One region of the Duganella sp. AC917 genome, then DNA from elsewhere that is predicted to be linked to it. Evidence: predicted binding sites of a transcription regulator. Region 1 holds the regulator's gene; each other region holds the start of a gene.

Region 1 (7,563 bases):
TATCTGCAAAAAGCCTATCAGACCACCGTGGCGATGGTGCGCGACGCGCCCGAGTACGCGCAGTTCGGCCTGATGGAAGGCGACGTCTTCGTCGACATATTAAAAGACCTGCAGCGCGAAGGCATGAAGGCCGAGGCGGCCGACATGGAAAGCATGATGAAGCGGCGCGCCGACCACTGGCGCACGCTCGCCTACCCGTTCGGCAGCGAAATGGCATGGGACTCTACCGGCCAGGCCGAAGTCTACGCGTGGATGCGCCACTTCGGCTACACCAAGCAGGCCGACATCACGCGCGAAGTGATCCTGGGCTACGATCCGGCGATCCCGAGCTGGGGCTACAACGGCAACGCCCGCCGCTACTGGGACTTCCTGTACGGCGGCAAGACCGCGCGCATCGAGCGCCAGATCCACCACTACGGCTCGACCTTGAACGCGGTGCCGCTGTTCGACGCCTACCGCGCCAACCCGTCCGATCTGCACCTGCTGCGGGTGGCCTACGGTGGCCTGCTGGGCGGGATCACCAACATCGACCGCGACGGCTTCTCGTCGGCCGCTTTCCACGCGTGGCCGGACATGATGCGCTGGGACGCCTACAGCGGCGACTACGGCATGGGCTTCTACGGCCACGCCTACGCCAGCGCCACGTATGTGGTCAAAGACCCGACCTTCGGCTGGCTCAGCTTCGGCGGCAATATGAAAGTGGCTAATAATGGCGTGGTCCAGATCACGCCCAAGGACAGCGCCCGCACGCGCCTGTTCGTAGCGCCGGCGCGCGCATGGATCACCTTGGAGGCCGGCAAGATCGACAGCGCCACCTACGATCCGAAAACCCGCGCGATCACGCTTGAGCTGGCGCCGGCCACCAGCGCCACGCCGTCGGCCAGGCTGCTGGTCGACAGCCCGGGCGGCAAAGTCAGGCCGCAAGGTCTGGTGGCCGAACGTGGCGGATACCAGATTCCGCTGGCCGCCACGACCAAACGGGTGCTGCTGACGCCACGATGACCGCCGTTGAGCGAACTTTTTTCATTTTATTTCGCTCAACACAACAAAATTCCTTGCATTGCGGGCCATACTGTACAAAAATACAGACTGTCTATATACACAGGCCCAACAGCACTCATGATCAAGCTCACCGCACGTCAGGAACAAATTCTCAATCTGATCAAAGATGCCATCGAAAACACCGGCTTCCCGCCGACGCGCGCCGAGATCGCCAACGAACTGGGCTTCAAATCCGCCAATGCGGCCGAGGAGCACTTGCAGGCGCTGGCGCGCAAAGGCGCCATCGAGATCGCCGCCGGCACCTCGCGCGGCATCCGCTTGCTGGGTGTGCACGCCGAACCGGCCACGCCGAAGGTGCCGGTGTCGTTGATGATGTCGTTGCCGTTGATCGGCCGCGTGGCCGCCGGCTCGCCGATCCTGGCGCAGGAAAACCTGGAAGCGAGCTACAGCGTCGACCCGGCGATGTTCTCGTCGAAGCCGGATTACCTGCTCAAGGTGCGCGGCGAATCGATGCGCGACGCCGGCATCATGGATGGAGATTTGCTGGCGGTGAAGAAAGTCGACAGCGCCAAGAACGGCCAGATCGTCGTCGCGCGGATCGGCAACGAGGTCACGGTCAAGCGCTACCGCAAGACAGGCAGCCTGGTCGAGCTGCTGCCGGAAAATTCGGACTTCAAGATCATCAAGGTCGATCCCGAAGCGGACGAGTTCGCATTGGAAGGCCTGGCGGTCGGCCTGATGCGCAGCTGGCACTAAGCCAGGCTTTTACATCGCCATCGGCTTGGGGACGATGATCGGGAAGGCGCCGTTGAGCGCCCTTCGCGCGATGTCGTCCGAGCCCATGTGCGAGTTCGACATCAGCACCACACCGCGCCGGGTGACCTCGTCAAAACCAATATACGTGCGGTAGCCGGCCGTGCCGCCGTTGTGCCAGACGATACGCGAGCCGTTCTGTTCCAGCACATGCCACCCCAGCGCGATCGATTGTCCCGGCTTGCCCTCCAGCGCGTGACGCGCATGGTGCGCCGCCTGCATCGCGCCGTATAGCGGCGACTTCCCCAGTCCCATATTCGCGCCCAGGAACTTGAGCATATCCGCCGTCGTCGAACGCAGCGCGCCCATGCCCGCCAGCACCGGCATGTCCCAATTGGCAGCCGGCATGCCGGGCATGCCGTAGCCGACCGCCAGATGCCGGCGCATGACCGGCGTCAGCAAGATCGCCGTATCGTTCATGCCCAGCGGGCCGGTGATGCGCTGGCGCACCAGCGTTTCGTAGTCGGTTTTCGCGCGCAGCGTCAGTATATGGCCCAACAAGCCGACGCCGGCGTTGGAATACTCGTACTTCTCGCCGGCGGGCCGCGTCGGCGTGAAGCCCGATACAAACTCGTAGAGCTGCGGCACCGTGTAATCGGCAAACGGGTTGTTGTCATCCTTCGGCGCCAAGTTGGTCGGGATGCTCGGAATGCCGGACAACTGCGACGACAAATCGGCCAGCGTGATCTGCCGCTCGCCGACGGCGGGCAGCTTCACCGGCAAATAACGCGCGGCGGGGTCGTCGAGACCGATCTCGCTGCTGCGTGCCATATCGCTCAGCAAGGTGGCGGTGAACACCTTCGTGATGGAACCGATCTCGTACACGGAATCCGCATCCACCGGCGCGCCGCCTTCGCGCAGCTTCCCGTACGCCAGCACCCGGCTACCCTGCGCGTCGATAATGCCGACCACCATGCCGGTACCGGCGTGGTCGACCTCGACACGGGTCTTGATCATGGCCATGATCTCGACGTCGGTGGCCGGGGCGTCGGCATGAACGACAGCGCAAACCGACAACAACGCGGCAACGACAACGCTAAAACGCGAAATTCTCATATGATCCCGGAGTTGGTTTAGCAGCCTTCCAGCGCACAGGCGAAGTCGTCGAGCAGGTCATCGGTGTCTTCGATGCCGACCGAGACCCGTATCAGCGATTCGGCGATGCCCATCGAGGCGCGACGCTCGGCGCCCATCTCGTAGAAAATCGTGTGCGCGACCGGAATCACCAGGGTGCGTGTGTCGCCCAGGTTCGATGCCGGGATCGCCAGCTTCAGACGATTCAGGAAGTCGAAGCAGTCGATGCCATCTTTCAGTTCAAAGCTTAACAACGAGCCGTGGCGGCGGAACAGCTCGCTCGAGATGCCGTGCTGCGGATGCGATGCCAAGCCAGGATAATGGACGGCGGCCACGCGCTCGTCCGCCTCCAGCATCTCGGCCAGCGCCAGCGCGTTGGCACTGGTGCGCTCCATGCGCAGCGCCAAGGTTTCCGCGCCGACGGCGATGTGGTGCGCCGCCTCCGGTCCCAGCGAGGCGCCGAAGTCGCGCAGGCCTTTGGCGCGAATCTGCGCCAGCCCCCACTGCAGCGGCGCCGCCTTTTTGTAGTTCTCGTAGATGTTCGGGAATTTGGTCCAGTCGTATTCGCCGGTGTCGGTCAGGCTGCCGCCCAGCGCGTTGCCGTGGCCGCCGATCGACTTGGTCAGCGCGTTGACGACAATCCCCGCGCCGACCGACTTCGGCCGGAACAGGTAAGGCGTGGTCATCGTGTTGTCGACGATGTAGAGGATGCCGCGCGCCTTGCACAGCTCGCCGATGCGCTTGAGGTCCGCCACCTGCGTGCGCGGATTGGCGATGGTTTCGACAAACACCAGGCGGGTCTGCTCGGTGATGGCCGACTCGACGTTGGCGACGTCGGTGGCGTCGACAAACGAGACGCCAACGCCCTGCGCCATCGTGGTCTGCCACAGGCTGTTGGTATTACCGAACAGGAAGGCCGAGGAGACGACATGGTCGCCCGCGCGCAGCAGCGACTGGAACACGGCGCCGATCGCGCCCATGCCGGTGGCGAAGCACAAGGTGCCCACGCCCTGCTCCATCTTGTTGACCTTGTCCTCGAGCGCGGAGATGGTCGGGTTGCCCTGGCGGCCGTAGCGGAAGCCCGGCTCCTTACCCTGGAACACCGACGCCAGCTGGCGCGCGTCGCTGTAACCGAAGGCGACCGAGGTATGGATCGGCTTGTGCAGCGAGCCGTGCTCGATGCCCTTGAGGCGGTCGTTGTGCAAGATGGTGGTGGTGAAACCGTAGTTCTTCTTATCGTTCATATGCTTGGAATGGTCAAAAAAAAAGCCCGGTACGGCGAACCGTACCGGGCGCGACATCAGCCTTCGGCGGTCGCGAGATTCAGGTTCAGCTGCGAGCGGCCGGCGTCTTCATGCGTGGTCTTGGCCTTCGGGTTGTGGCGCGCGTACTCGAGCTTGTCGAGGTACTCTTTCGACACGTCGCCGGTCACGTAGATGCCGTCGAAGCACGACGCTTCGAAGTTCTTCAGCTCCGGGTTCACGTCGGAGATGGCGCGCTTCAACGATTCGATGTCCTGGTACACCAGGTGGTCGGCGGTGATTTCGCGGCACACTTCCTCGGTGGTGCGGCCGTAGGCGATCAGCTCGTCGCGGGTCGGCATGTCGATGCCGTACACGTTCGGGTAGATCACCGGCGGCGCGGCCGAGGCGAAGATCACTTTCTTCGCGCCCGCTTCGCGCGCCATCTGCACGATCTCGCGGCTGGTGGTGCCGCGCACGATCGAGTCATCGACCAGCAGCACGACCTTGTCCTTGAATTCGGAGGCGATCGCGTTGAGCTTCTGGCGCACCGATTTCTTGCGCGCGGCCTGGCCCGGCATGATGAAGGTGCGGCCGATGTAGCGGTTTTTGATGAAGCCTTCACGGTACTCGACGTTGAGCGCCAGCGCCAGTTGGATCGCGGCGGGACGCGACGAATCCGGAATCGGCATGACGACGTCGATTTCGCCGTCCTTGAATTCGCGCTTGATCTTTTCGGCCAGGTACTCGCCCATTTTCAGGCGGGTGGCGTAGACCGAGGCGCCATCGATGACGGAGTCCGGACGGGCCAGGTAGACGAATTCGAACACGCACGGGTTCAGCGAAGGATTGTCGGCGCACTGGCGGCTGTGCAGTTGCATGTCGGCGTCGACAAAGACGCATTCGCCCGGCGCGATGTCGCGCAGGAAGCGGAAACCCATGCCTTCGAGGGCGACGGACTCGGAGGCGACCAGGTATTCGGCGCCCTGCTCGGTCTCGTTGATGCCCAGGCACAGCGGACGGATGCCGAACGGGTCGCGGAAGGCCAGCAGGCCGACGCCGGCGATCTGCGCCACGGCCGCGTAACCGCCGCGCACACGGCGGTGCAGCACGGTGACGGCGTCGAAGATGGTGTCGGCGTCAATCGAGATGCCGGTGGTGGCCTTCTGGATTTCATGGGCCAGCACGTTCAGCAACACTTCCGAATCGGAGTCGGTGTTGATGTGACGGCGGTCGTTCTTGAACATCTCTTGCTTGAGCTGTTCCCAGTTGGTCAGGTTGCCGTTGTGCGCCAGGGTGATGCCGAACGGGGCGTTGACGTAAAACGGTTGCGCCTCTTCCTCGCTCGACGAGCCGGCGGTCGGATAGCGGCAGTGGCCGATGCCCGAGTTGCCTTGCAGGGTACGCATATTGCGGGTACGGAAAACGTCACGCACCAGGCCATTGGCCTTGTGCATGGCGAACATGCTGCTGTGATTGGTCGCGATACCCGCTGCATCCTGGCCGCGATGCTGCAACAGCAACAATGCGTCATACAGCAGTTGATTGACAGGTTGATGGGAAACGACGCCGACGATGCCACACATGATGGTGCTCCTGGACTGGGTACTACAGATTAAAGACGCAGACTAAAAACGGTGTTGCTGGAAATTCAAACGCAATCAAAAGTTCACATGCTGCGCCATCGCAGCGGGAAGGAAGGTCTTGACGAGCCGGGCGCCGGTCTCGGCATACGGACTGAGCAACGCCTCCTTCCAGAAATCCTGTTGTGGGAGCGACGTCATCCCACACAAGATGACGGCGGTCAGCACGATTACAAGGCCACGGCCGACGCCGAACACGGCGCCGAGCGCGCGGTCGAACAGGCTGAGGCCACCGGCGTCGAGCAAGGCGCCCAGCGCCATCGACAGCAGGCCCATCAAAATGCGCACGCCGATGAACAGGGCGATGAAGGCCAGGATCAGGCGCAACACCTCGCCCGGCACCACCGCCGGCAACATCACGGCCAGCGCGGCGGCGTAGGCGTTGGCCACCACGAAGGCGACCACCCAGCCGGCCAGCGACAGCACTTCCTTGACCAGCCCGCGCAGCATGCTGATGATGACCGAGGTGACCATCACGAAGATCACCAGATAATCGAAAATCGTCACGTCAGGCGGCCTGGATCAAACCGTTTCCAGGCGGCCGCTCAGGCCCATGCCGCTCAGCTTGGCGCGCACTTTTTCCGCTTCTTCCTTGTTAGTGAACGGCCCCACGCGCACGCGGGTGATCTCGCCGGAAGGCGTTTTCTGGGTGAAGGAGCTGATGCCGGCCTCCTTCAGTTTCTTGCGCAGCTCGTCGACCTTGCCCTGGTCGCTCAGCGCGGCCACTTGCAGCACGAATTTCTGACCGGACTCAGCTACGGCGGCGGCCGGCTTGGCGGCGGCCTTGCCTTCCAAGATCGCCAGCGCGCGCGCATCTTCGGATGCCTTGTCGGACGCCGGCTTGGCCGCCGCTTTCGTTTCGGCCAGCTTGCGCTCGGCGTCGGCCTTGGCCTTGGCTTCGGCTTTCGCCTCGGCCAGCTTGCGCTCGCCTTCGCGCTTGCGCTCGGCGTCCAGCTTGGCCTTGGCCTCGGTCTCGGCGCGGGCCTTGGACTCGTGTTCGGCCTTGGCTTTGGCCAGCGCCTCTGCCTTGGCCGCCGCGTTGGCCTTGGCTTCGGCCTTCAGATCGGCCTGGGCTTCGGCTTCCTGGCGGGCGTTGTCGGCCTTGATGACTTCCTCGGCGGACGGCGCGGCGGCGGCCTTGGCCTTGGCCGGCTTGACGTCGTCGACGATTTCTTCCTTGCTGTCGAGCGCGGCGCTGGCCGGCACGGCGGCGGCGGCCGGCGCACGCGCGGCCGATGCCTCGGCGGCCTTATCCTTGGCGGGAATCTTGATGTCGATGTCGGACGCGAGCGGACGAGGCTCGGAATCGAGCACCATCGGCAGGCCGACGGCTACCGCCAGCGCCAGCGCAATGGCGCCGACCAGACGGCGGCGCGCACGTTTCTTTTCCGGCAACACCGGATCGTCCGCCTCGCGATCCTTGGCGCGGCGCGCGTTGGCCGGCGCGTTGGCCGACGAGGCGCGCTTGGAGCGCGCGCGCTCGGTTGCGGCCTGATCATCCGCGCTGGTGTAATAGCCGCTGTCCTGACCGGCGGTCTCTTGCTTGTTTTTACCGAATTTCGAGAACAAGCCCATGCGTGATTTCAGTCCTGTGCGTTCAATGGAGTGAGGATTTTCTCGCCGCCATGACGCCTGCGACCGTGAGGAAAGATCCAAAGACCACAATTCTATCATTCTCCCCGGCCCGGCTCATCGCATTTGCATAGGCGGTGGCCGGATCGTCGAAGATATTGATGGTGCGTTCGGATTTTTCGGGTTGCACAATTTGCACCTTCGCGGCCAGTTCCGAG
Region 2 (7,563 bases), 4.1 Mb from region 1:
CTGCCCCATCAGGAAAACTGCGAAAACCAGCGACAGCGGCAGCAGCACATACAAGGTCGAACGGGTGGCGTCGACCCAGAAGTTACCGATCGACTTGGCCGAGCGCGAGGAAAAACCGCGTATCAGCGCGTATGCGACGGCCATGCCGGTAGCGGCGGAGAAGAAGTTCTGCCCCGTCAGCACCAGCATCTGCGTCAGGTAGCTCATGGTCTGTTCGCCGCTGTAGCCCTGCCAGTTGGTGTTGGCGACAAAGCTGACGGCGGTGTTGAACGACGAATCGGGGCTGACGTTGGCCAGGCCCTGGGGATTGAGCGGCAAGAAGGCCTGAACCCGTTGAAGCGCGTAGACGGCCAGCGCACCGATGCCGTTAAAGGCCAGCAGCGCGATGGCGTAGGCTTTCCAGTTCTGGCCTTCGGGTTTGCCGTCCTTGCTGCCTTTGTCGCCAATACCGGCGGCGCGGTACAGCAGCGCCTCGATCTTGCCGATCCAGCCCATGCCGGGGATGACGCCGCCGTCGCCGACGCGCGCCAGCAGGATGCCGAGCGGGTAGGCCAGCGCGATGACGGCAGCCAGGAAAGCCACCAGTAAAATGGTCGATTGCAGGGTCATCACAGCTCCTCCGCCTTCAGCAGCGCCACGATCAGGTACACCAGCAGGCCGGCGGCGGCGATCGCGCCAATCATGTAGAAGAGGGTCATGGTTGGCCTCCGAGCTTGTCGCAACCTGCGGCAAACGCCACGGTCACGGCAAAGAACACCACCATCGCACCGATAAATACTATGTCCATCACACCCTCACAGGTCTTGTTTTGATGATGAGAAGGTTAGCGGGAAGGGTCTAAAGATTTTGTAAAGACTTCGGAACGCGGTGTAAACAAACCGTAAAAATCCTGTACCGGTCCGCGTTTACACGATGTTTACGCCCCGGACCCGACTCTTTAGATAATTTTTACAAACGTCGGCATAAGCTTTAACGATTGCCACTACCTGAGAAAACCATGCTTACCTCCCTTCGCGGCATCTGGGTGCCGCTGGCCACACCGCTGCATCATGGCGAAATCGACCTGACCTTGTTACAGAACCTGGCCGATGGACTCATCGCCCAGGGCGCCCACGGCCTGGTGGTCTGTGGCACCACGGGCGAAGCGGCGCAGCTGGACCTCGACGAGCAGGACGCCGCGCTGGCGGCGGTGCTGGAAGTGGCGCGCAAGCGCTGCCCGGTCCTGATGGGCATCGGCGGCAGCGACACCTTCGCCGCAGCCGGCAAGGCGCTGCGCTTCGACGACTCCGGCGTGGCCGGCTACCTGGTCTCCACGCCGGCCTATGTGCGGCCATCGCAGGAAGGACTGATACGCCACTTCGAGACGATCGCCGACGCCACGGCGCAGCCGATCGTGCTGTACAACGTGCCCGCGCGCACCGGCGTCAACCTGGAACTGGCCACCGCGCGCCGGCTTGCCGTCAACCCGCAATTCATCGGCATCAAGGAAGCCGGCGGCAGCTTGCAGCAGATGACGGAGCTGGTGCGCCGCACGCCGCTGTCGATGCTGTGCGGCGACGACGCGCTGTTGTTCGCGGCGCTGTGCGGCGGCGGCCACGGCGCCATCTCGGCCGCCGCGCATATCAGAGTTGATTTATACGTGCGGCTATACGATCTGGTGCGCGCGCAGCGGCTCGCGGACGCGCGCGACCTGTTCGATCGTCTGCTGCCAATCATCCGCCTGCTGTTCTGCGAGCCGAATCCGGCGCCCCTCAAGGCCGCGTTGTCGATCCAGGGCCGGATGGGCGACGAACTGCGCCTGCCCATGACACCCGCCAGCACCGAATGCAAGCTTGGCATAGCCGCCGCGCTGGAGGAGCTCGATGAAATACCTTTCTATCGCTGCGAGGCCGAGCAACCGGCCACGCATGTCCGCCTGACGGCGGAGGCCATATGATCGTCGCGCTCACCGGAATGGACGGCAATCGGGATGTCTCCGACCTGGCCGAGGAACTGGCGCTGCTGCGGGTGGCCGCAGGCAACCGGGTGCTGTTGGTGTGCCCCGATCCCGGCGCCTATGATCCCCGGCTGTACGACGACCTTGTGGTCGACGCCTCGCCGATTGCAGATGCAGGCATCTCGCCGGCGCCGGCGCGCGTTAAGGCCGATGCGGCGCTGGCGCGGGCAAGCGTGATCGTGACGCTGCTGCGGCGTGAAGAGCTGGAGCTGTCCGATCATGCGCCGCTTCTTGAACGCCTGCGCGCAGCGCAATCGGCCAATCCCGGCGCGCGCATCCTGATCACGGTGGCGCATGGCAGCGTGCCGCTGTCGGCACATCAAACCGGGTGTGTGCTGGTGTTCGTCGCGCACTTGCCTGGCGCGCGGCTGGCCGATATGCTGATATTGGACGGGCAAGGCGGGTATCACTCGCACCATAGCGAGCTGGAACCGGAAATGTACAAATGCCCGAACGTGCTATGCGCGCCGGAAGTGCGGCATCTGTACAGGGAAGTGTTTAACAGCTAGCCTGGATGGGCGGATGATGTTCGCCTATCCAGGCCGATAACTTAAAAGACCTTGCTGATCGTCAGCTGCAAAGCCGTCTTGCCGAGGAACTTGCCGTTGGCCGGCGAAGCGTAAGCCGTTTTACCGGCATTCGTGCCGATCACCGCCAGCGCGCCGGTCACCAAGCCGAAGTCCCTGGTCGCGCCGATCTTCCAGTCCGTGTAGCTGGAGGCGTCATTGTGCTTCACCTTCTGGTGGCCGGCATGCAGATTGACGGTGAAGCCCTGGCCGGCGTCGATATTCGCGCCAATGTCCACATAGCCGCTGTTTTTGCTGTCGACGAAGCCAAACAGATTCGTCACCGCGTGCGAGTACTTTATATAGGCGGGTCCATAACCGAGCTGCCCGTAGATCTCGGTGGTGTCGGCGTTGGCGAAGCCGCGGACGTTTTTGAGGTCGTTGGACGGGTAAACGTAGGTCAGCACGCCGACGTCGTACGACACGGACTCGCTGACCTGTCCGCGCTTGCCGGCGTAAATGTCCACCTCGACGTCGCCATCGCCGCCGGCGTCCTTGGTCCATTTGATGGTCGACAGCCAGGTGCCGACATATAAACCGGTTGGGTTGTTCACATAATCGACGCCGCCCTGCAGCGCCGGTTTCAGGCGGGTTTGCGAGATGCCGCGATAACGGTAGTCGGAGACGACGGCGGCATTGAAGCTGGTTTCGTTATCCGGCTTGGCGACGACGGCCGGCGCGCCATCCTCGGCGCAAGCCTGGCCGCAGACGAAAGCGGCGCTGATCGCCGCGACGAGTACTAGTTTGTTCATGTTGCGGTTCTTTCTAGTGGTTGACAAATTTGGCGACAGGATCGCCGCGATCAAGACGCCGGCCGGTCGACAAAGCGGCCGAATTCGGCGCCGGAGGCGTTTCGGGAAGTGGAAAAAGCGGGCATATCGAACTCCTGATTGATCGTTGCGATACAAACCAGCTTATCCAAGCGCCCGTAAAAACGGTCTAAAAAGTCATGTCCCCGTTGTAAACATCGTGTATAAATTGGCCCGCAGCTATTTTTTGTCCAGTTTTAGGCCTCGATCGCCTCCGGTTGAGGATAGAATACGCAAACGAACGTATAAAACTGTACATAAACCCAGTATTAAAATCACAAGCTTGAACGTATGGCCACTAAAAAACCAGTTTCCGATTACAGCGAATCATCCATCCGGGTCCTCAAAGGCCTGGAACCAGTCAAGCAACGTCCGGGCATGTACACCCGCACCGAAAATCCGCTGCACATCATCCAGGAAGTGATCGACAATGCCTCCGACGAGGCGCTGGGCGGCCATTGCAAGAACATCATCGTCACGCAAAACGCCGACGGCAGCATCACCGTCGAAGACGACGGCCGCGGCATCCCGGTCGGCCTGCACCCTGAAGAAGGCGTGCCGACGGTGGAAATCGTCTTCACCCGCCTGCACGCAGGCGGTAAGTTCGACAAGGGCTCGGGCGGCGCGTACGCCTTCTCGGGCGGTCTGCACGGCGTCGGCGTATCGGTCACCAACGCGCTGTCGAAGCGCCTGGAGATCACCGTCTGGCGCAAGGAACCCGATGGCACCGGCCTGCACAAGCTGGCCTTCGAACACGGCGACGTGGTCGAGCCGCTGTCCTCCATCGTCGCGCCGCGCGACGGCAAAAAGTCCGGTACCCGCGTCACCGCCTGGCCGGACGCCAAATACTTCGACTCGCCGGCGATCTCGCAGACCGAACTTCAGCGCCTGCTGCGCTCCAAGGCGGTGCTGCTGCCCGGCGTGACCGTCACCCTGGCCAACGCCAAGACCGGCGAATCGCAAACCTGGCAGTACAACGACGGCCTGCGCGGCTATCTGACCGAGGCGCTGGCGCAATCGACCGACGGCGAGACCCTGATCCCGCTGTTCGAGGGCGCGCAGTTCGCCGGCCCGGACGCCGAAGGCTTCGCCGAGGGCGAAGGCGCGGCGTGGGTGGTGGCGTGGACCGAGCAAGGCGCGGTGGTGCGCGAATCTTACGTCAACCTGATTCCGACGCCGAACGGCGGCACTCACGAGTCGGGCCTGCGCGACGGCTTGTACGGCGCCGTGAAGAACTTCGTCGAGATGCACTCGCTGCTGCCGAAAGGCGTCAAGCTGCTGCCGGAGGACGTGTTCGCGCGCGTCTCGTTCGTGTTGTCGGCCAAGGTGCTGGACCCGCAATTCCAGGGCCAGATCAAGGAACGCCTCAATTCGCGCGACGCCGTGCGCCTGGTGTCGACCTACTCCAAGCCGGCGCTCGAGTTGTGGCTGAACCACCATGTCGATTACGGCAAAAAGCTGGCGGAGCTGGTCATCAAACAGGCGCAATCGCGCCTGCGCTCCCTGCAAAAAGTCGAGAAGAAGAAATCGTCCGGCGTGGCCGTCTTGCCGGGCAAGCTGACCGACTGCGAATCGAGCGACGTCCATCGCACCGAATTGTTCCTGGTCGAGGGCGACTCGGCGGGTGGTTCGGCCAAGATGGGCCGCGACAAGGAATTCCAGGCCATCCTGCCGCTGCGCGGCAAGGTGCTCAACTCGTGGGAGACGGACCGCGACCGCCTGTTCGCCAACAACGAGATCCACGACATCTCGGTGGCTATCGGCGTCGACCCGCACACGGCCGACAGCACGCCCGACTTGTCCGGTCTGCGCTACGGCAAAATCTGCATCCTCTCCGATGCGGACGTCGACGGCTCGCATATCCAGGTGCTGCTGCTGACGCTCTTCTTCAAGCACTTCCCGGGCCTGATCGCCAACGGTAATGTCTGCATCGCGCGTCCGCCGCTGTACCGCGTGGACGCGCCGGCGCGCGGCAAGAAGCCGATCCAGAAACTGTACGCGCTCGATCCGGGCGAGCTGGTGGCCATCGAGGACAAGCTGCGCAAGGACGGCCTGAAGGAAGGCGCCTGGTCGATCTCCCGCTTCAAAGGCCTGGGCGAGATGAACGCCGAACAGCTGTGGGAAACCACGATGAATCCGGACACCCGCCGCCTGCTGCCGGTGTCGCTAGGCGCTTTCGCCCACGGCGAATCGGCCGCGCGCTTCAATATGCTGATGGGTAAAGGCGAAGCCGCCGCCCGCCGCGCGTGGATCGAAGAACACGGCAACGAAGCCGAAGCCGATATTTAATTTTGAACGACTATGACTCAAGCAAATCTCTTTGACGAATCCGCAGCGGCGCCGGCCCAAGCCGGCCAGCCGCCGCAGCCCCCTGTGCCTCCCGTTCCGCCACAAGGCGGCGACGGCGACGGTCCGCCCGACGGCGGCGATGGCGGTAACGGTGGCGACGGCGGCGAAACGCTGACCCTGTCCACCTTCGCCGAACGCGCCTACCTCGATTACGCCATCTCGGTGGTCAAGGGCCGCGCGTTGCCGGACGTGTGCGACGGCCAGAAGCCGGTACAGCGCCGCATTCTGTACGCAATGAACGAAATGGGCCTGAACCCGACCGCCAAGCCGCGCAAATCGGCCACCGTGGTTGGCGACGTGCTGGGCAAACTGCACCCGCACGGCGACCAGTCGGTGTACGACGCCATGGTGCGCATGGCGCAGGACTTCTCGCTGCGCTATCCGCTGGTCGACGGCCAGGGTAACTTCGGCTCGCGCGACGGCGACGGCGCGGCGGCGATGCGATACACCGAGGCGCGGCTCACGCCAATCGCCAAGGTGCTGCTCGACGAGATCAACCTGGGCACGGTCGAATTCCAGGCCAACTACGACGGCTCCACCGAGGAACCGTGCCTGCTGCCGGCACGCCTGCCGATGGTGCTGCTGAACGGCGCCTCCGGTATCGCGGTGGGCCTGGCGACGGAAATCCCGTCGCACAACCTGGGCGAGGTCACGCAGGCGGCCGTCGCCATGATCCGCAATCCGAAGATCTCGCACAGCGAGTTGATGGCGCTGGTGCCGGGTCCGGACTTCCCGGGCGGTGGCCAGATCATCACGCCGGCGGCGCAGATCAGCGAGATGTACGCCAACGGGCGTGGCAGCATGAAGGTGCGCGCGCGCTGGAAGATCGAAGAGCTGGCGCGCGGCCAGTGGCAGGCGGTGGTCACCGAACTGCCACCGGGCACCTCGTCGCAGAAAGTGCTCGAAGAGATCGAGGAGCTGACCAATCCCAAGATCAAGATGGGCAAGAAGGCGCTGTCGCCGGAACAGATGGCGCTCAAATCGCTGATCCTCAACTCGCTCGACACCATCCGCGACGAATCGGGCCGCGCGGCGCCGGTGCGCCTGGTGTTCGAACCGAAGTCGAAGAACCAGGATCAGACGGAATTCATGCTGATGCTGCTGGCGCATACCTCGCTCGAATCGTCGGCGTCGATCAACCTCGTGATGATCGGCGGCGATGGCCGTCCGCGCCAAAAAGGCCTGGGCGAGATTCTGCAGGAATGGATCGACTTCCGCTTCATCACCGTCACCCGCCGCACCAAGTTCAAGCTGGGCAAGGTCGACGCGCGCATCCATATCCTGGAAGGCCGCGAGACCATCCTGCTGAACATCGATGAAGTGATCCACATCATCCGCAACTCGGACGAACCGAAAGCGGCGCTGATGGAGCGCTTCCGCCTGTCGGACATCCAGGCCGAAGACATCCTGGAAATCCGCCTGCGCCAACTGGCAAGGCTCGAAGCGATCAAGATCCAACAGGAATTGGCCGAACTGCGCAAAGAAAAGCAGCTGCTGCAGGACCTGCTCGACAATCCATCGTCGATGAAGCGCGCCATCATCAAGGAAATCGAAGCCGACACCAAGCAATACGGCGACGCCCGCCGCACGCTGATCGAAGAAGCGCAAAAAGCCGTGGTCGAACAGAAGGTGGTGGACGAACCGGTCACCGTCATCATCTCGGAAAAAGGCTGGATACGCGCGCGCACCGGCATCGGCCACGACGCCACGCAATTCACGTTCAAGGCAGGCGACACGCTGTACGGCGCGTTCGAATGCCGCACGGTCGACAACCTGCTCGCCTTTGGCAGCAACGGCAAGGTGTACTCGGTGCCCGTGGCTGCGCTGCCGAACGCGCGCGGCG
Region 3 (7,563 bases), 2.2 Mb from region 1:
CAACCCGCAAAACGGCCAGATGGTCTGCGACCTCTGCATCCCGGTCAGGCCGCTGTGACAACAGGTCGGCCTGTGTGCGGCGACGCACGCATGCCGGCCATCGCAGGGACCTCCGCGCAATTTGCACCCCAAAACTGAAACCGGATTGCTATACTCTTAACCAAGACCATCAACATTAAAGGAAATACCATGTCGCAGGAATTGGTTCTGGATAGCCGGGTCGGCTCAGCTAAGACCACCGCATGGTGGCTGTACATCGTCCATGGCGTCAGCTTTGTGTTCTCCCTTGGCTTGTTTTCGGTGATCCCGCTGATCATCAACTATGTGCAACGTCCGGGCACCGAAGGCACGTTTGTCCACAGTCACCACACGTGGATGATCCGCTCGTTCTGGTGGTATGTGGTGTGGATGGCGCTCGGCGGGCTGCTGGCGATCACCATCATCGGCATTCCGGTCGCCTGGCTGGTGTGGGCAGGCGCCTGGATCTGGAAAGCCTACCGTCTGATCGCCGGCTTTATCCGCCTGAACGACAACTCGGCGGCGGCGATCTAACCGCCCAGCAAGCGCTTCGCCTCGCGCAGGCCTTCGACGATCACCTCGTAGGCCTGGCGCCGCGTCGCCTCGTCCGGCGCGCGCAACACATACGACGGGTGATACACCGTGACCACCCAGCGGCCGTCGTGCTGCACCGGCGCTCCCATCACCGATTTCATGGTCACGCTGCCGTCCTTCATAACCGATTTCAGCGCGGTGCTCCCCAGCGCCACCACGACTTCCGGGCGCACGCGCGCCAGTTCTTCTTCCAGCCACAAATGGCAGGCCGCGATCTCCTTTTGTGCAGGCGTTTTGTGCAGCCGGCGTTTGCCGCGCGGCTCCCACTTGAAGTGCTTGACCGCGTTGGTGAGGTAGATGCTGTCGCGCTCCATCCCTGCTTCCCCCATCGCCTTTTCCAGCATCGCGCCGGCCGGGCCGACGAACGGCAGGCCCTGCAAATCCTCCTGGTCGCCCGGCTGCTCGCCAACGAGCATGATGCGCGCCCGTTTGGGGCCAACGCCGGGCACCGCCTGCGTGGCGTTCTCCCACAGGTCGCAGCGGCGGCATTGGTCGAGCGTGGTCGGCTGCTCACGCTCGGGCTGCGCGCGTTCGGCCGCGATCGGGATCGTGGTCGCGCCCCCGCGCCGGCCCACGGTGCTGGTCTGGCCGGTGCGACGCTCGCCATTGGCGGCGGCGCTGACCATCGCCGGCACGATCGCCCCTTCCGGCAGATTCTTCCAGAAACGCGAAGGGATATGGCTGCGCAGCAGATCTGCGTTCAGGCGCGCGGGGTTGAAGATGCTGCGGTAGTAGGTCAGCCACAAAGCCTCGCCGGCGTCCTCGATGTCGGCCGCGCTGCGCATCAACGACGGCGCATCGTGCAGGTGCTCGCCGTCCCACAGCACGGCGGCGGCCGGCGTGGCGATCATCCATGTGACGTTGCCCATGCGGCGGGCGAAATGCCGCGCCACCTGCGGCAGCACTTCGTGGGTCGGTTCGAACCACGCGACGAAACGCGGCGCGCCGTCTTCCTCCTTGCGCTCGCGGAAACGTACATACGCATGCATGTCATGCTCCTCCCGATGAACAGCTTTGACCATCCCGTGCAGCCGCGCGCCATTCGCATCGGCCGGCGAAATCACATCGTGCTCGCCCAGATGCCAGCGCCAGACCACCTTGTACAGAAAGGACCAGCGGTCCGGGGCGCTGAAACAGGCGGCGCTGACGAGTAGTTCCATCAACTGGCGCGGCAGCCGCAGGGTTGTCGACGTTGGCACCGGACCGGAAATCGCGTCGGGCGCCGCCCCGGTTTGCTCATCAGGCGCGACCGAAAACAAATCGCCGTCCTCCGGCTGTGACAACCATTCTACGAATTCGGGCGCGACGTGGCGCGCGATTAGCTCTCGTGCCGCGTCGCGCCATTCGTCGAACGACTGAACCACCCGCCGCATCATGCCGCCTGCAGCTCCGGCCATAAATTCATCTGCTGGGGAGCATCGGCCATCGCACGTCGCAAATGTTCGGACGGGCCGGCGTCGTTGGAGGGGAAATAATCGGCCGTGATGATAAAGGGCGAAATCTTCTTCATACTGCAGCGCAGCCGTGACAGATCGGCGTAACGGATTTGCCGCAACCGCCGCAGATCGATCAGCCGCTGCGCGTTGCGCAAACCGATGCCCGGGATGCGCGCGATCATATGCGGCTCCGCGCGGTTCAAGTCCATCGGAAAATGCTCGCGGTGCTCGAGCGCCCACGCCAGCTTGGGATCGATGTCGAGCGCCAGATTGCCGGTCGCCGGCAGCAGCTCCTTGACCTGGAAGCCATAACTGCGCAGCAGGAAATCGGCCTGGTACAAACGGTGCTCGCGCAGCATCGGCGGCGGCGCCAACGGCACGCTTTTCGGGCTTTGCGGAATCGGGCTGAAGGCCGAGTAGTAAACGCGTTTGAGCTTGTAGCTGCCGTACAGCGTCTCGGCCGTGGTCAATATCTGCTGGTCGTCGCTGGCGTCGGCGCCGACGATCATCTGCGTGCTTTGCCCGGCCGGCGCGAAGCGCGGCGACTTGGGCTCCTCGGCCTTTTCATCGAGCTTACGGCGGATGGAACCCATCGCCAGCTTGATCGTGTGGACGCTTTTTTCCGGCGCCAGCTTCTGCACGCTATCTTGCGTCGGCAGCTCGATATTGACGCTCAACCGGTCCGCATAACGGCCGGCGGCGGCGATCAGCGCCGGATCGGCATCGGGAATCGTCTTCAGATGGATATAGCCGCGAAACTGGTGCACCTCGCGCAGTTCGCGCGCCACCTGTACCAACTGTTCCATCGTGTAATCGGCCGACTGGATGATGCCGGAACTGAGAAACAGCCCGTCGATGTAATTGCGAAGGTAGAAATCGGTGGTAAGTTTGACCACCTCGGCGACCGTGAAACGGGCACGCGGCACGTTCGAGGTGCGGCGGTTGACGCAGTACTGGCAGTCGTACAGACAGTAATTGGTCAGCAGAACCTTCAGCAGCGACACGCAGCGACCGTCCGGCGTGTAGCTGTGGCAGATGCCCATGCCGGTGGTCGCGCCGAAACCGTCCTTGCCGATGGAGTTGCGCTTCGGCGCCCCGCTGCTGGCGCAGGAGGCGTCGTACTTGGCCGCATCGGCCAGGATCTCCAGCTTATCCGTCAACTCCATGCTTGCCCCGATGTTGTGATACTGTATAAAAACACAGTATAGCAACCTTTGGCCAGCGGGGGCGACTATTGATCGCCGCTATGCGGTTCAAACACGGGACAAGGCCGATCGAGCTCCCGTCCCTATTACAGCGTGTCGACCATTTTCTGGGCAAGGTAGTGCGCCGCCTTACGCCACTCCTTCTCGATTCGCTTGGGATCGTCATGCAGTTGCTGCCAGGTCGTGGGATCGATGGGACTGGCGATGGAAGGGAACATGCGCTCGGTATCGCTCCAGAGCACTTTGCCCGCGCTGTCGGTCAACTCCCCCTTGATTTGCATTACCGGCACGACGTTCGAGCTCGTGAGGTACGTCACGCCAAACCCGTACTGGGGTAGCGAGACCTTCAATACAGGCAAGGTGTCGTTGCCCGGTGCGCCGACGGTCACTTTGCCGGAGGCCCGCAACACCTTTACGAACTCGTCGTGCACGATGGCGTCGACCGATACGGCGTGAGCTTGCAAAAAGTTGTCAAACGCCGTTCGATCGCTTGCGGAGGTTGATCCAATAGCGGCGCCGATGATGCCGAACATCGTGCCAATCTTGACGCTGCTGGGAGCAAGTAGAAACAGGTCGCCCTTTTGGACGGCACTGCCCACGGAGACGGTCCTGACACTGGCGCGGTCCGACTCACTCAACCTTTGCGTCGACGCGCAGCCGCCGAGCGTCAGCGCCATGGTCAGGATAGCGACCATCTTAAATTTTTGCATCATTTATCCCAGAGATATCAAACTAACAAAATAAATTCCCATCGGCATTACATCAGCTTAGTTTACGATGGTCAACAAATTAATTATTTCGTATTGTTTCTGAAACTAGGTCAATTGATACAATAGGAATACAAGTTTTTTAGAGGGTTTGGCCAGTCCCTCCGGGGAGGTCAGCGGACGATCTGCTTCAGCGCGTCGACCAGCGCGGCGCATTCCTCGTCGGTACCGATCGAGATGCGCAGGAACTGGTCGATGCGCGGCTGTTTGAAATGCCGCACCAGGATGGCCCGCTCGCGCAGCGCCGCCGCGATGGCCGCGCCATCGTGTCCCCGATGGCGGGCGAATATGAAGTTGGCACGCGACGGCAGCACTTCGAACCCCAGCTCCACCATGCGCGCCGTCAGCCAGGCGCGCGTGGCGATGATGGCTTGCGACGTCTGCTCCATATACGCCGCGTCCTCGATCGCCGCCAACGCGCCGGCCTGCGCCACCTGCCCCAGCGGATAACAGTTAAAACTGTTCTTCACCCGCTCAAGCCCGGCGATCAGGTCCGGATGGCCGACCGCGAAGCCGACCCGCAGCCCCGCCAGCGAACGGGATTTGGACAAGGTCTGCACCACCAGCAGATTGTCGTAGCGGTCCAGCAGTGCGACCGCGCTGTCGGCGCCGAAGTCCACATAGGCTTCGTCGATCACGACCACCTGGTCCGGATGCGCGGCCAGCAGCGTCTCGATCCGCTCCAGCGGCAGCGCGATGCCGGTCGGCGCGTTCGGATTGGCGATGATGATCGCGCCGCACGGCTGCGTGTAGTCGGCGACGTCGATCTGGAATTGCGCGTTCAGCGGCACCTGGCGCGCTTCGATGCCATACAGGCTGCAATAGGTCGGATAAAAACTGTAGCTGATATCCGGACAAAGCAGCGGCTTGTCGTGCTTGAGCAGCGCGTGGAAGGTATGCGCCAGCACCTCGTCCGAGCTGTTGCCGACGAAGACCTGCGCACGCGTCAGGCCGAAGCGCTTGGCCACGGCATCCTTGACCGCCGTGCTGGCAGGATCGGAGTACAGCCGCAGCGAGTCGCCCACGGCTGCCTGCATCGCCGCCACCGCCTTCGGCGACGGGCCGTAGGGATTCTCGTTGGTGTTCAATTTAATCAGGTTGGACATGCGAACCTGCTCGCCCGGCGTGTACGGCGTCAGTTCATGAACGATGTCACTCCAAAAACGGCTCACAGCATTGCTCCCATCGCGCGTTCAATATCCGCGATTAAATCGTTGACGTCTTCGAGGCCGACGTTGAAGCGCACAAGAATACCCCGGTCGTTCCAATCCTTGCGCATGTGTTGTATCCGATACGGCATCACCAGGCTGTTGGCGCCGCCCCAGCTGTAGCCGATCTTGAACAGTTCCAGCGCATCGACGAAGCGGTCGGTCTGTTCTTCCGTGAAGCGAGGATCGAACAACACCGAGAACAAGCCGCCCGCTCCGCTGAAATCGCGCTTCCAGATGTCATGGCCGGGACAATCGGCAAAGGCAGGATGCAGCACCTTGGTGATCTCGGGACGGGCCTGCAGCCACGCGGCCAGCCTGCGCGCGGCCGCGTCGTGGGCGTCGAAGCGCAGGCGCATCGTCGGCAGGCCGCGTAGCACGAGATAGGCGTCGTCCGCGCCAACGCCCATGCCGAGCCGCATGTGCGCCAGGCTCAAACGCTCGTTGAGCGCGGCGTCGCGCGTGATGACGGCGCCCATCAGCACATCCGAGCCGCCGGACTGGTACTTGGTCAGCGCCTGCATGATGATGTCGACGCCCAGGTCGAAGCCACGCAGCGCCAGACCGGCCGACCAGGTGTTATCCAGCGCGACCAGCACGCCGCGCGCATGCGCTGCCGCGCAGATGGCCGGCAGGTCGGGCACTTCCATCGACACCGATCCGGGCGCCTCTGTCCAAATCAGCTTTGTATTGGGCTGGATCAGCGCGGCGATGCCGGCGCCGATCAGCGGATCGTAATAGCGCGCGGTGATGCCGAAATCGGCCGACAGCCATCGTCCCAGCTCGCGGTTGGGGTTATAGACGTTATCGGGCAGCAGCACATCGTCGCCAGCCTTGAGCAGCGCGAAATCGACCATCGCGATCGCCGCCAGGCCGCTTGGCGCCAGCAGGCAATGCGTGCCGTCCTCGATCTCGGCCAGCCGCGCCTCGAGGGTGAAGGTGGTCGGCGTTCCGTGCAGGCCGTAGGTATAGGCGTTCTTCTCTTTCCAGTCGCCCGAGCGCATGGCGGCGACGTTCTTGAACAGCACCGTCGAGGCGTGATGGATCGCGTTGGGGAAGGCTGCGAAACCTTCGGGCGCTTGGTAATCGGAGTGGATCAGTGCCGTCTGCGGGGATTTTTTGATGGTCATATCTACATCATATACATAAGCCAGATGAAAAAAAGGCGGACCACAGCGGGTCCGCCTTCATGCTGATTACTGAGCCTCGCCCCACAGGTCGTGGGCGTCGGAGGTGGTGATCCTGACGTCGACGAACTGGCCGACCACCAACTTCTTGTGCGGCTCGTACGGCGGCTTGACATACACCACGCCGTCGATTTCCGGCGCGTCGGCGCTGGAACGGCCGATGCCGCCGCTGCGATTGACTTCATCGATCAAGACGCGCACGGTCTTGCCGACTTTGGCCTTCAGGCGATTCTTCGAAATTTCTTCCTGCAGCAGCATCACGCGGCCGCGGCGCTCTTCGCGCAGCTCTTCCGGCACCGGATTGGCCAGTTCGTTGGCGGTGGCGCCTTCGACCGGCGAGTAGGCAAAGCAACCCAGGCGATCGATCTGAGCTTCCTTCAGGAAGTCCAGAAGGTATTCGAATTCCGCGTCGGTCTCGCCCGGAAAGCCGGCGATGAAGGTCGAGCGGATCGTCAGGTCCGGATTCATCTGGCGCCAGGCCTGGATGCGGTCGAGGTTTTTCTCGCCGCTGGCCGGGCGCTTCATACGCTTCAATACGTCGGGATGCGCGTGCTGCATCGGGATATCCAGGTACGGCAGGATATGGCCGTCGCCCATCATCGGGATGATCTGGTCGACGTGCGGGTACGGATAAACATAGTGCAGACGCACCCAGGCGCCGTACGACTTGGCCAGCTCGCCCAGCGCTTCGGTCAGTTGCGTCATGTGCGTCTTGATCGGACGTCCGTTCCAGAAACCGGTGCGGAACTTGACGTCGACGCCATAGGCCGAGGTGTCCTGCGAGATCACCAGCACTTCCTTGACGCCCGATTTGAACAGGTTTTCCGCTTCCAGCATCAGGTCCGCGATGGGACGCGACACCAGGTCGCCGCGCATCGATGGGATGATGCAGAAGCTGCAGCGGTGGTTGCAGCCTTCGGAGATTTTCAGATAGGCGTAGTGCTTAGGCGTCAGCTTGATGCCCTGCGCCGGCACCAGGTCGATGAACGGCTCGTGCGGCTTTGGCAGGTGGAAGTGGACCGAGTCCATCACCTCGGTCAGCGCGTGCGGGCCGGTCACGGCCAGCACCTTCGGGTGCACCTTCATGATGATGTCGTCGCCGGCGGCGTCTTTTTTCGCGCCCAGGCAGCCGGTCACGATCACCCTGC
Region 4 (7,563 bases), 2.7 Mb from region 1:
GTCTTCGTCGAGCGCCTCCCAGTACAGGAAGGGCGACTGGATGCCGGTCTTGGCCGCATAGTTGGACAGGATGGTGGCGCGATACTGGTCGCCGTCGAGCTGCGCCAGGCAATCGGCGAATTGCTGCGCGCGGCGGCGCTGGAAATCGGCGCTGTGCAGGTCGGCCGGGCCGCGATGGTAGGGATGGAAGAAGGCGCCCGGTATCGGGTGGAACACCGCCTCCCAGCACAGCAGGCCGAACAGGGAATTGATCAGCGAATTTTCAACGTAATACACCGGCGCGTCCTCGCGCGTCAGGTGGTCGCGCACGACAAACTCGACGTAGCTCGGTTCCTGCGGCGGCGGCAGGCTCAGATCGATGCGCAGCGCTTGCGCCAGCGGCGTGCGCGCCGGCTTGGCGTGGCCCAGCTTGCGCGCCAGGCGCGGCGCCATGCGCAGCAGCTGCTGGCGCTCGGCCTCGCTCTCGGGCTGCTGCAACGCGATTTGCAGCAGGTCGAAGGCCTCGCGCGGCTGCTCGTCCTTTTCCAGCACGCGGATGGCGCGCGCGCGGGCGCCGGGATAGTGGCAGCTTGCATACAGCGCGTGCGCGGCCTTCCAGTCGGCCAGTTTTTCCACATGCTGGGCGATGGTGAAGGTCAGCTTGTCGCGGCGGCTGCGCAGCCATTCGTTATCGTCCGAGCGCGGCGGCAGATCGCGGATCACGTCGGCCGGGTCTTCGCCGTCGACAAAGCGCTCGTGGCACTGGTGCAGCATCAGGAAATCGTCGATGTCGCGGCGGCTGCGGAAGCCGCGCGCGGCCGGCGAAAACGCCACCTTTTCGTATTGATAGATGCCCAGGTCGGACAACACGAACTCGGTCCAGTCCTGATGATAGTTGCCGAAGAAGATAAGGCGCAGGCGGTCGCACAGTTGCTGCGTCAGATGACTGTAGACGTGGTCGCCGGAATTCTCATACCAGTTGGAAAAGCGATGCTGGCCGTCGTACTGTTCGCGCAGCGCCTCGAGCTGCTCGCTCTTGCGCAACTGCCGCACGTGCGGGGTCAGCTGGAAGATCTTGCCGATTTCCGGCTTTTGCAGCAGATCGAACAGTTGCTCCAGATGCAGCAGCGGATCTTCCTCGATCAGGCCCAGCGCCGCCAGTGGACGGGCGGCCTCATGGGCGCTGCCGATTTCGGCGTAAGCCAGCTTGCTGGCTCTAAACAGCGTTCCCTTGCGCATGACCATGCGTACCAGCAGCGCGCGCGACGCTTGCGGCAGCGTGGGGAAGGCCGTGATGAAATCGCGTTCCTCTGTGGTCAGCAGATCGTCGTAACGGTCGCCGATCCACGTCAGCACCTGATGGAAGTTATCCAGGTAATAAAACGCGTTGTCGAGAACTTTGATCATTGCAGGGGAAGCGGAAGCGAGGAGAGCGATAAACTGTATTTATATACAGTGTATCGCTTTCAGCACTGCTTGCCCAGCAAAATCAACACCTGCCGGGGAGGATCGGATCAGGCTTGCTTGGAGGCGGGGGTGTTTTTCTCCACCATTTCGCTGGCTTTGGCGATCTGCGCCTCCACCGATTGCACCGCCTGCTTTGTGGCTTTGGTGACTTGCTCGTAGCCGTTGAAGGCGTTGTCGATAGCGGTTTTGACGATTTGCACCGCGTTTTCCGAGCCCGGACGGACGTTTTTGGTGACGTCGTAGATCAGCGCGCTCAGATTGCTCTTGGCCTCGGCCACGTGGGCGTCGGCGGCGCGGGTGAACTCTTCGCGGATCTCGGCAATGATCACGCCCAGCTGCTGGTTGTAGGCGTTGGCGCCGGCAACCCCGGGCTGCAGTTTGGTGGCTGCCAGGGTCATCGCCGCTTTCGGGTCGGCCGCCTGGCTCATTTCCTTGCCGGTGGCCAGTCCGTCCTCGATCTGCGACTTGGCGGTGGCCATGTTCAGCGCGACCACCTGCTCGACGCCTTGCACCGCCTTGCTGGTCAGCGCGTTAAATGTTTCAAGTTGGAATTCAAACAGGGCTTTTGTGGCGTTGGCAAATTGCTCGGGATTCGTAAACATACAGTCTCCTCATTATGATGATGGTATGTAATGCCCCGGGGTTCTCCCGTGTTGTTGTGGGTCCATTATTTAGCAAGAACTAACTTTTCGCAACGGCTATCTTTGAACGGTCCCGCAGCCTTCTCCCAGCCGGCGCCCAGTGGCGTTTGCGAACACGCCAGTTTGCCGTCGACTTTGCTGCGGTATTGCCACCAGGGCGCCGGCCCCGCGCTGAGCTGGGCGCTGCACAGCGACAGTGTCAGCAGTGTGAGCACGGCTGCGGCCCGCGTATTGATATTGATCATGCTTCGAGCGTACAGCAAATCGGCGCCGGAGGCGATGCGTGTCGGGATGACATCATTGCTTGCGGCCTCACAGCGGCGCCACCTTGGGCAGCCGCAAGGTGAAGCGCGCGCCTTCGCCTTCGGTGCTGCTGACCTCGATGCGTCCGCCCAGCACGCCGGTGACGATGTTGTGGGTAATGTACAGGCCCAGCCCTGAGCCGCCGGCGCCGAGCCGGGTGGTGAAGAAGGGATCGTAGATGCGCGGCAGGTTGGCGGCCGGAATGCCGGCACCGTTGTCGCCGACTTCGATGACGACCTCGCCGTTGCCGCCGTCGCGGGCCGACAGCGTGATCGTGCCCGCGCGGTGGCCGTCGAAGCCGTGCAGGATGCTGTTTTCGATCAGGTTGTGCAGCGCCTGGCTGAGCGGTCCAGGATAGCTGTCCATTTCCAGCATGTGGTCGACGTCTTCCTCGAGCCTCAGGCCGTGCTGGCGCAGGCCGGCCTCGAGCGGTTGCAGCAGTTGCGCGATCGGGTCGCCCAGCGCAAAGCGGGCGCGCTGCGAACTGGCGCTGTCGACGGCGATGTGCTTGAAGCTGGCCACCAGCGACGCCGCGCGGCTCAGGTTGCGCACCACCACCTCGTCCGCGCTGGCGGCTTCCTTCAGATAGCTCTCCAGCACCGAGCGGCGCAGGCCGCTGTCGAGGTCGCGCCGCAATTCGGCCGTGCGCTCGCTCATGCTGCTGGCCATCACCAGACTGTTGCCGATCGGCGTGTTGAGCTCGTGCGCGACGCCGGCCACCAGCGCGCCCAGCGCGGCCAACTTGTCGCGCCGGACCAGCTCCTCCTGCGTCAGGCTGAGGTTGTCGAGCGCGGTACTCAGTTCTTCGTTGATGTGCTCGGCTTCGTCCTTGGCCTGCAGCAGCTCGGCCGTGCGCGCCGCCACCAGTTCCTCCAGATGTTCGCGATGGCGCCGCAGCTCTTCCTCGCGGCGGGTGCGCACGATGGCGATGCCGGCAATGTAGGTGGCCGCGCCGATCAGGCTCAGGTCCTCGGCGCTGGGCGTGCGCACTTCGCGGTAGTACATCGCAAACGAACCGAGCACGGTGTCCTTGTCGAGCATGATCGGCATCGACCAGCACGCGCGCAAGCCGTATTGCGCGGCCACCGACTTGTAATCGGCCCACAGCGGATCGTTCATGATGTCGGCCACCACCACCGTTTGCTTGCGGTGGATGGCGGTGCCGCAGGAGCCGGCCACCGGACCGGTCGCGAGGCCTTCGAGGGCGGCAAGATAATCCGGCGGCATGCTCGGGCCCGCGCCGACCTGGACCGTGACGCCGTCCGGCGCCAGCAGCATCGCGGTGCACATCACGTCCTCGGACTGCGATTCGATCACCAGCATCAGGCGGTTGAGGATATCGCGCAGCGGCGCGGCCCGGGCGATCATCTCCAGCAAGCGGTTCTTGCCGTCGCGCAGCGCCTCGGCCAGCTTGCTGCGCGTGACATCGACCACGCGCACATGCATCAGCCGGTGCGGCCCGGAGTGGAGCGGCACCATGCGCAGCTCGCAACACACCGCGCGCCCGGAACTGTGTCGCATGGTCAGCTCGAACACCTGCACGCCGCCGGCCATGACCTGCTCGACGTGCTCGGCGAACACCTGGGGCGAGGCGCGCCCGTCCGGCTGCGCGGGCGGACACAGCGACGGAAAATGCGTTTGCACCAGCTCAGTCGCGGTCAGCCCGAACAGCTCGCGGGTGCGACGGTTGACGTCCAGGATGCGGTGACTGCCGCGTTGCAGCAGCAAAATGGCGTCAGGCGAGCCGGACAGCATGGCGTGATAGTTGACCTCCAGCGTGGACATGGCCGGCAGTTCGGCTTCGATGGGCGCCGGCGAGACGGCGCCCAGGCGCAGCAGGATTTTTTCAGCCAGGTCGTCGGCGTTGAAGCTGAGCGGCAGATAGGCTTCGGCGCCCACCGCGCCCGCGCGCGCGCGTTCGTCCTCGCTGGGCGAACCCGACAAAATGAAGATGGGTAAATCCGGTCCGCCCGCATGGCGCAGGCGCTGGCACAATTCCAGGCCGGCGCTGCCGGCCAGCGCCGCGTCCAGCACGGCCAGGGCGACGCCACCGGCCTCGGCTATGCGCAACGCCTCGTCGCCGCGGCCGACGGCGCGCACGTCGTAGCCATACCTGCCCAGCGTCTTGCCCATCGTGACGTGATCGTACGCCGCGCTGGTGGCGATCAGTATCGTGTGCGGCTGATCGGGTGAGAACGGCGGCATCATGGCAAAGGGTCCGGTTCAGCAAGGCGGAGGTGAAAACTAGTGTATTACAAGATGGGTTGGACCTGCCAGTCGTTTATGCCGCCACTGTCTCGGCCGCCTCCTGCGCCTGTCGAATTTGTGGAAAGTTATCCTCGATCCAGTCGACCAGCGCCTCCAGCCGCTCGGCCGCCTCGCGCCCCATCGGCGTCAGGCTGTACTCCACGTGCGGCGGCATCACCTGTTGCGCCACGCGCAGCACCAGGCCGTCGTAGGCCAGGCCGTCTAGCGTTTGCGCCAACATTTTCTCGCTGACGCCGCCGATCGCGCGCCGCAACTGGCTGAAGCGGTGGGTGCCATCGAGCAGCACGACAAGCACCAGCACGCCCCAGCGGCTGGTGATATGGGCCAGTACCGCGCGCGACGGGCAGTCGGCGGCAAGCACCTGGGCGCGGCGCTCATCGCTGAGGGCGGCAAGACTGTTGCGCAGGGATTTGCTGGTTTTCGGCTCGGGCATGGCGGTTTCCGTTCTGGATGAGGGCACTTACTAAATTGTACGTACTTACAATTCGAAAGTATAGGCTTTATGATGAACCCGACCGCACGGAACGTCCCCTGCGGCACTCAATTCAAAGGAAAAATGATGATTATTGTTACTGGTGCAACCGGCCAACTGGGCCGCCTGGTAATCGCCAGCCTGCTGAAGACCACCCCCGCCGCACACATCGTTGCCGCCGTGCGCGACGTGGCCAAGGCTGCCGACCTGGCCGCCCAGGGCGTGCAGGTCCGTCGCGCGGACTATGACGACGCCGCGTCGCTCGACAGCGCTTTCGCGGGCGCCACCAAGTTGCTGCTGATCTCGTCGAACGAGTTGGGCCGCCGGGTGCCGCAGCACCGCGCCGTGATCGACGCCGCGGTGCGCGCCGGGGTCGGGCTGTTCGTCTACACCAGCGTCTTGCGCGCCGACAGCAGCCAACTCTCGCTCGCTCCCGAACACCGCGAAACGGAAGCGCTGATCCGCGCCTCCGGCCTGAACTACAGCCTGCTGCGCAATGGCTGGTACATTGAAAACTATACCGCCGGACTGGGTGGCGCGCTGGCGCATGGCGCGTTGGCCGGCGCGGCGGGGGAAGGGCGCATCGCCGCCGCCGCCCGTGCGGACTACGCCGACGCGGCGGCAGCAGTTCTGTCGAGCGCGGGCCCGGTCGAGCAAGTGTACGAGCTGGCGGGCGACACCGCGTTCACGTTGGCCGAACTGGCAGCGGAATTGTCGCGCCAGTCCGGCAAGCAGGTGCCATTCCATAACTTGCCGGAGCAGGAGTATCGCGGGATGTTGATGGGGGTGGGCCTGCCGGCGCCGCTGGCCGAGCTGATCTCCGATTCCGACGCGGCCGCCGCCAAGGGCGCGCTGGACGATAGCGGCCATGCGTTGAGCAAGCTGATCGGCCATCCGACGATCACGCTGGCCGACGCCGTCAAGGCGGCGCTGTAGATCTAGCATTCAGGAATGAAAAAAAGCCGCCTCGGCATTTAACGCGATCTTGAGCGCGTTAAGGCTGAGGCGACTTTCTTTGCGTATCCGGTAGAGTGGTGCCCACGGAGGGACTCGAACCCCCACACCTTGCGGCACATGGACCTGAACCATGCGCGTCTACCAATTCCGCCACGTGGGCACTGAACTGCTTGCTGCTTCTTACTTTCCGCTGCGTGTTCTGCAACAGAGGCCCGAATCTTAAAGGAGGGCTGCCACCTCGTCAATAGCAATTTGGTGCTTGGGCGAAATTATTCAAATCCCAAGGTTGCCAGTGCGATCTTGTAAGCGCGTCGGTCACCGCAAAATGAAAAAAGCCTCCGATCGGCCTTGTGGCTGATGGAGGCTTTTTTGCGGAATTTTGTGGTGCCCACGGAGGGACTCGAACCCCCACACCTTGCGGCACATGGACCTGAACCATGCGCGTCTACCAATTCCGCCACGTGGGCACTGTACTACGTTGTTGCTTCGCTGCTGCGTGTTCTGCAACAGAGGCCAGAATCATAAGTGAGCCGCCCATCGCAGTCAAGAGAGAAACGATTTTTATGCGAAAGAATTTTTTGCGCCACGCCGGGCGCGGCAATCGCGGTTTCGCGCTTGCTTGTTGCGGCGCACTTTCGTAAGCTCCACTTTGCTTGCTGGGCAGCCAGTCATACGGAGACTTTCGATGCAGATGTTGGACAACTGGTTTAACAGCCAGGGATTTATGCCGCACGGCCATTGCTTTTTGTGGATACCGTCCATCCTGTGGACCAGCGTCATTGCCGACGCGCTGATCGCGCTGGCCTACCTGACCATTCCCGTCACGTTGATTTACTTCATACGCCGCCGCCGCGACATGCCGTTCAACTGGATGTTCGTCGCGTTCGGTGTGTTCATCCTCGCCTGCGGCAGCACGCACCTGGCCGAGATCTGGGTGGTCTGGCGTCCCGACTACGTGCCGCTGGTCATCCTCAAGGCGATCACTGCCGTCGCGTCGGTGGTGACGGCGATCGCGCTGGTGCGGCTGGTGCCGGTGGCGTTGCGGATACCGAGTCCCGCGCAGCTGGCCGCCGTCAACGCCGAACTGCTGCAAGCCAATCAGGACCTGCGCGCAGCGATGGAGCGCGCCGAAGTGGCCAATCGCGCCAAGAGCGCCTTCCTGGCCGCGATGAGCCACGAGCTGCGCACGCCGCTTAACGCCATCCTCGGCTACACGCAAATTCTGAAGCGCGACAAGCAGCTGTCGGCGTCGCAGCAAGCCGGACTCGGCACGATTCATCAGGGCGGCCATCATTTGCTGGCGCTGATTAACGACGTGCTGGATCTGTCGCGCGTGGAGGCGGGCAAGATGGAATTCCATCCGAAGCCGGTGCGGCTGGGCGAATTGCTGACGGTGGTGGCCGACATCATGCGCGTGCGGGCCGAGCAGCGGCATTTGCATTTTGAGCTGGAACTCGTCGGCGGGTTGCCGCTGGC

What was found. The regulator LexA, encoded in region 1, represses DNA repair genes until DNA is damaged. The targets are predictions, from matches to a motif close to ACTGTATNNNNATACAGT.
Region 2: ACZ0BA_RS18950 (DNA topoisomerase IV subunit B) is a predicted target of LexA. The motif match lies at 3,622-3,639, and genes of this name have one in related genera.
Region 3: ACZ0BA_RS10300 (putative DNA modification/repair radical SAM protein) is a predicted target of LexA. The motif match lies at 3,235-3,252, and genes of this name have one in related genera.
Region 4: ACZ0BA_RS12510 (VRR-NUC domain-containing protein) is a predicted target of LexA. The motif match lies at 1,419-1,436, and genes of this name have one in related genera.

Annotation. Positions count from the first base shown of each region.
Region 1 covers NZ_OZ409848.1:233,685-241,247, reverse strand. Annotated here, with positions in the region: gene ACZ0BA_RS01060 (DUF5695 domain-containing protein) at 1-1,002, shown strand, start outside; gene lexA (transcriptional repressor LexA) at 1,120-1,758, shown strand; gene ACZ0BA_RS01050 (serine hydrolase domain-containing protein) at 1,768-2,871, opposite strand; gene ACZ0BA_RS01045 (cystathionine gamma-synthase family protein) at 2,889-4,133, opposite strand; gene purF (amidophosphoribosyltransferase) at 4,190-5,716, opposite strand; gene ACZ0BA_RS01035 (CvpA family protein) at 5,792-6,280, opposite strand; gene ACZ0BA_RS01030 (SPOR domain-containing protein) at 6,296-7,348, opposite strand; gene folC (bifunctional tetrahydrofolate synthase/dihydrofolate synthase) at 7,371-7,563, opposite strand, start outside.
Region 2 covers NZ_OZ409848.1:4,347,950-4,355,512, forward strand. Annotated here, with positions in the region: gene kdpA (potassium-transporting ATPase subunit KdpA) at 1-609, opposite strand, end outside; gene kdpF (K(+)-transporting ATPase subunit F) at 609-698, opposite strand; gene dapA (4-hydroxy-tetrahydrodipicolinate synthase) at 998-1,936, shown strand; gene ACZ0BA_RS18940 (hypothetical protein) at 1,933-2,505, shown strand; gene ACZ0BA_RS18945 (TorF family putative porin) at 2,547-3,314, opposite strand; gene ACZ0BA_RS18950 (DNA topoisomerase IV subunit B) at 3,663-5,660, shown strand; gene parC (DNA topoisomerase IV subunit A) at 5,673-7,563, shown strand, end outside.
Region 3 covers NZ_OZ409848.1:2,384,524-2,392,086, forward strand. Annotated here, with positions in the region: gene ACZ0BA_RS10285 (AraC family transcriptional regulator) at 1-58, shown strand, start outside; gene ACZ0BA_RS10290 (DUF4870 family protein) at 190-552, shown strand; gene ACZ0BA_RS10295 (UdgX family uracil-DNA binding protein) at 549-2,009, opposite strand; gene ACZ0BA_RS10300 (putative DNA modification/repair radical SAM protein) at 1,985-3,214, opposite strand; gene ACZ0BA_RS10305 (hypothetical protein) at 3,340-3,963, opposite strand; gene hisC (histidinol-phosphate transaminase) at 4,134-5,192, opposite strand; gene ACZ0BA_RS10315 (cystathionine beta-lyase) at 5,189-6,358, opposite strand; gene rimO (30S ribosomal protein S12 methylthiotransferase RimO) at 6,425-7,563, opposite strand, start outside.
Region 4 covers NZ_OZ409848.1:2,907,422-2,914,984, reverse strand. Annotated here, with positions in the region: gene ACZ0BA_RS12510 (VRR-NUC domain-containing protein) at 1-1,386, opposite strand, end outside; gene ACZ0BA_RS12505 (phasin family protein) at 1,494-2,048, opposite strand; gene ACZ0BA_RS12500 (hypothetical protein) at 2,114-2,332, opposite strand; gene ACZ0BA_RS12495 (ATP-binding protein) at 2,400-4,598, opposite strand; gene ACZ0BA_RS12490 (winged helix-turn-helix transcriptional regulator) at 4,672-5,091, opposite strand; gene ACZ0BA_RS12485 (SDR family oxidoreductase) at 5,218-6,066, shown strand; tRNA gene ACZ0BA_RS12480 (tRNA-Leu) at 6,163-6,247, opposite strand; tRNA gene ACZ0BA_RS12475 (tRNA-Leu) at 6,470-6,554, opposite strand; gene ACZ0BA_RS12470 (ATP-binding protein) at 6,773-7,563, shown strand, end outside.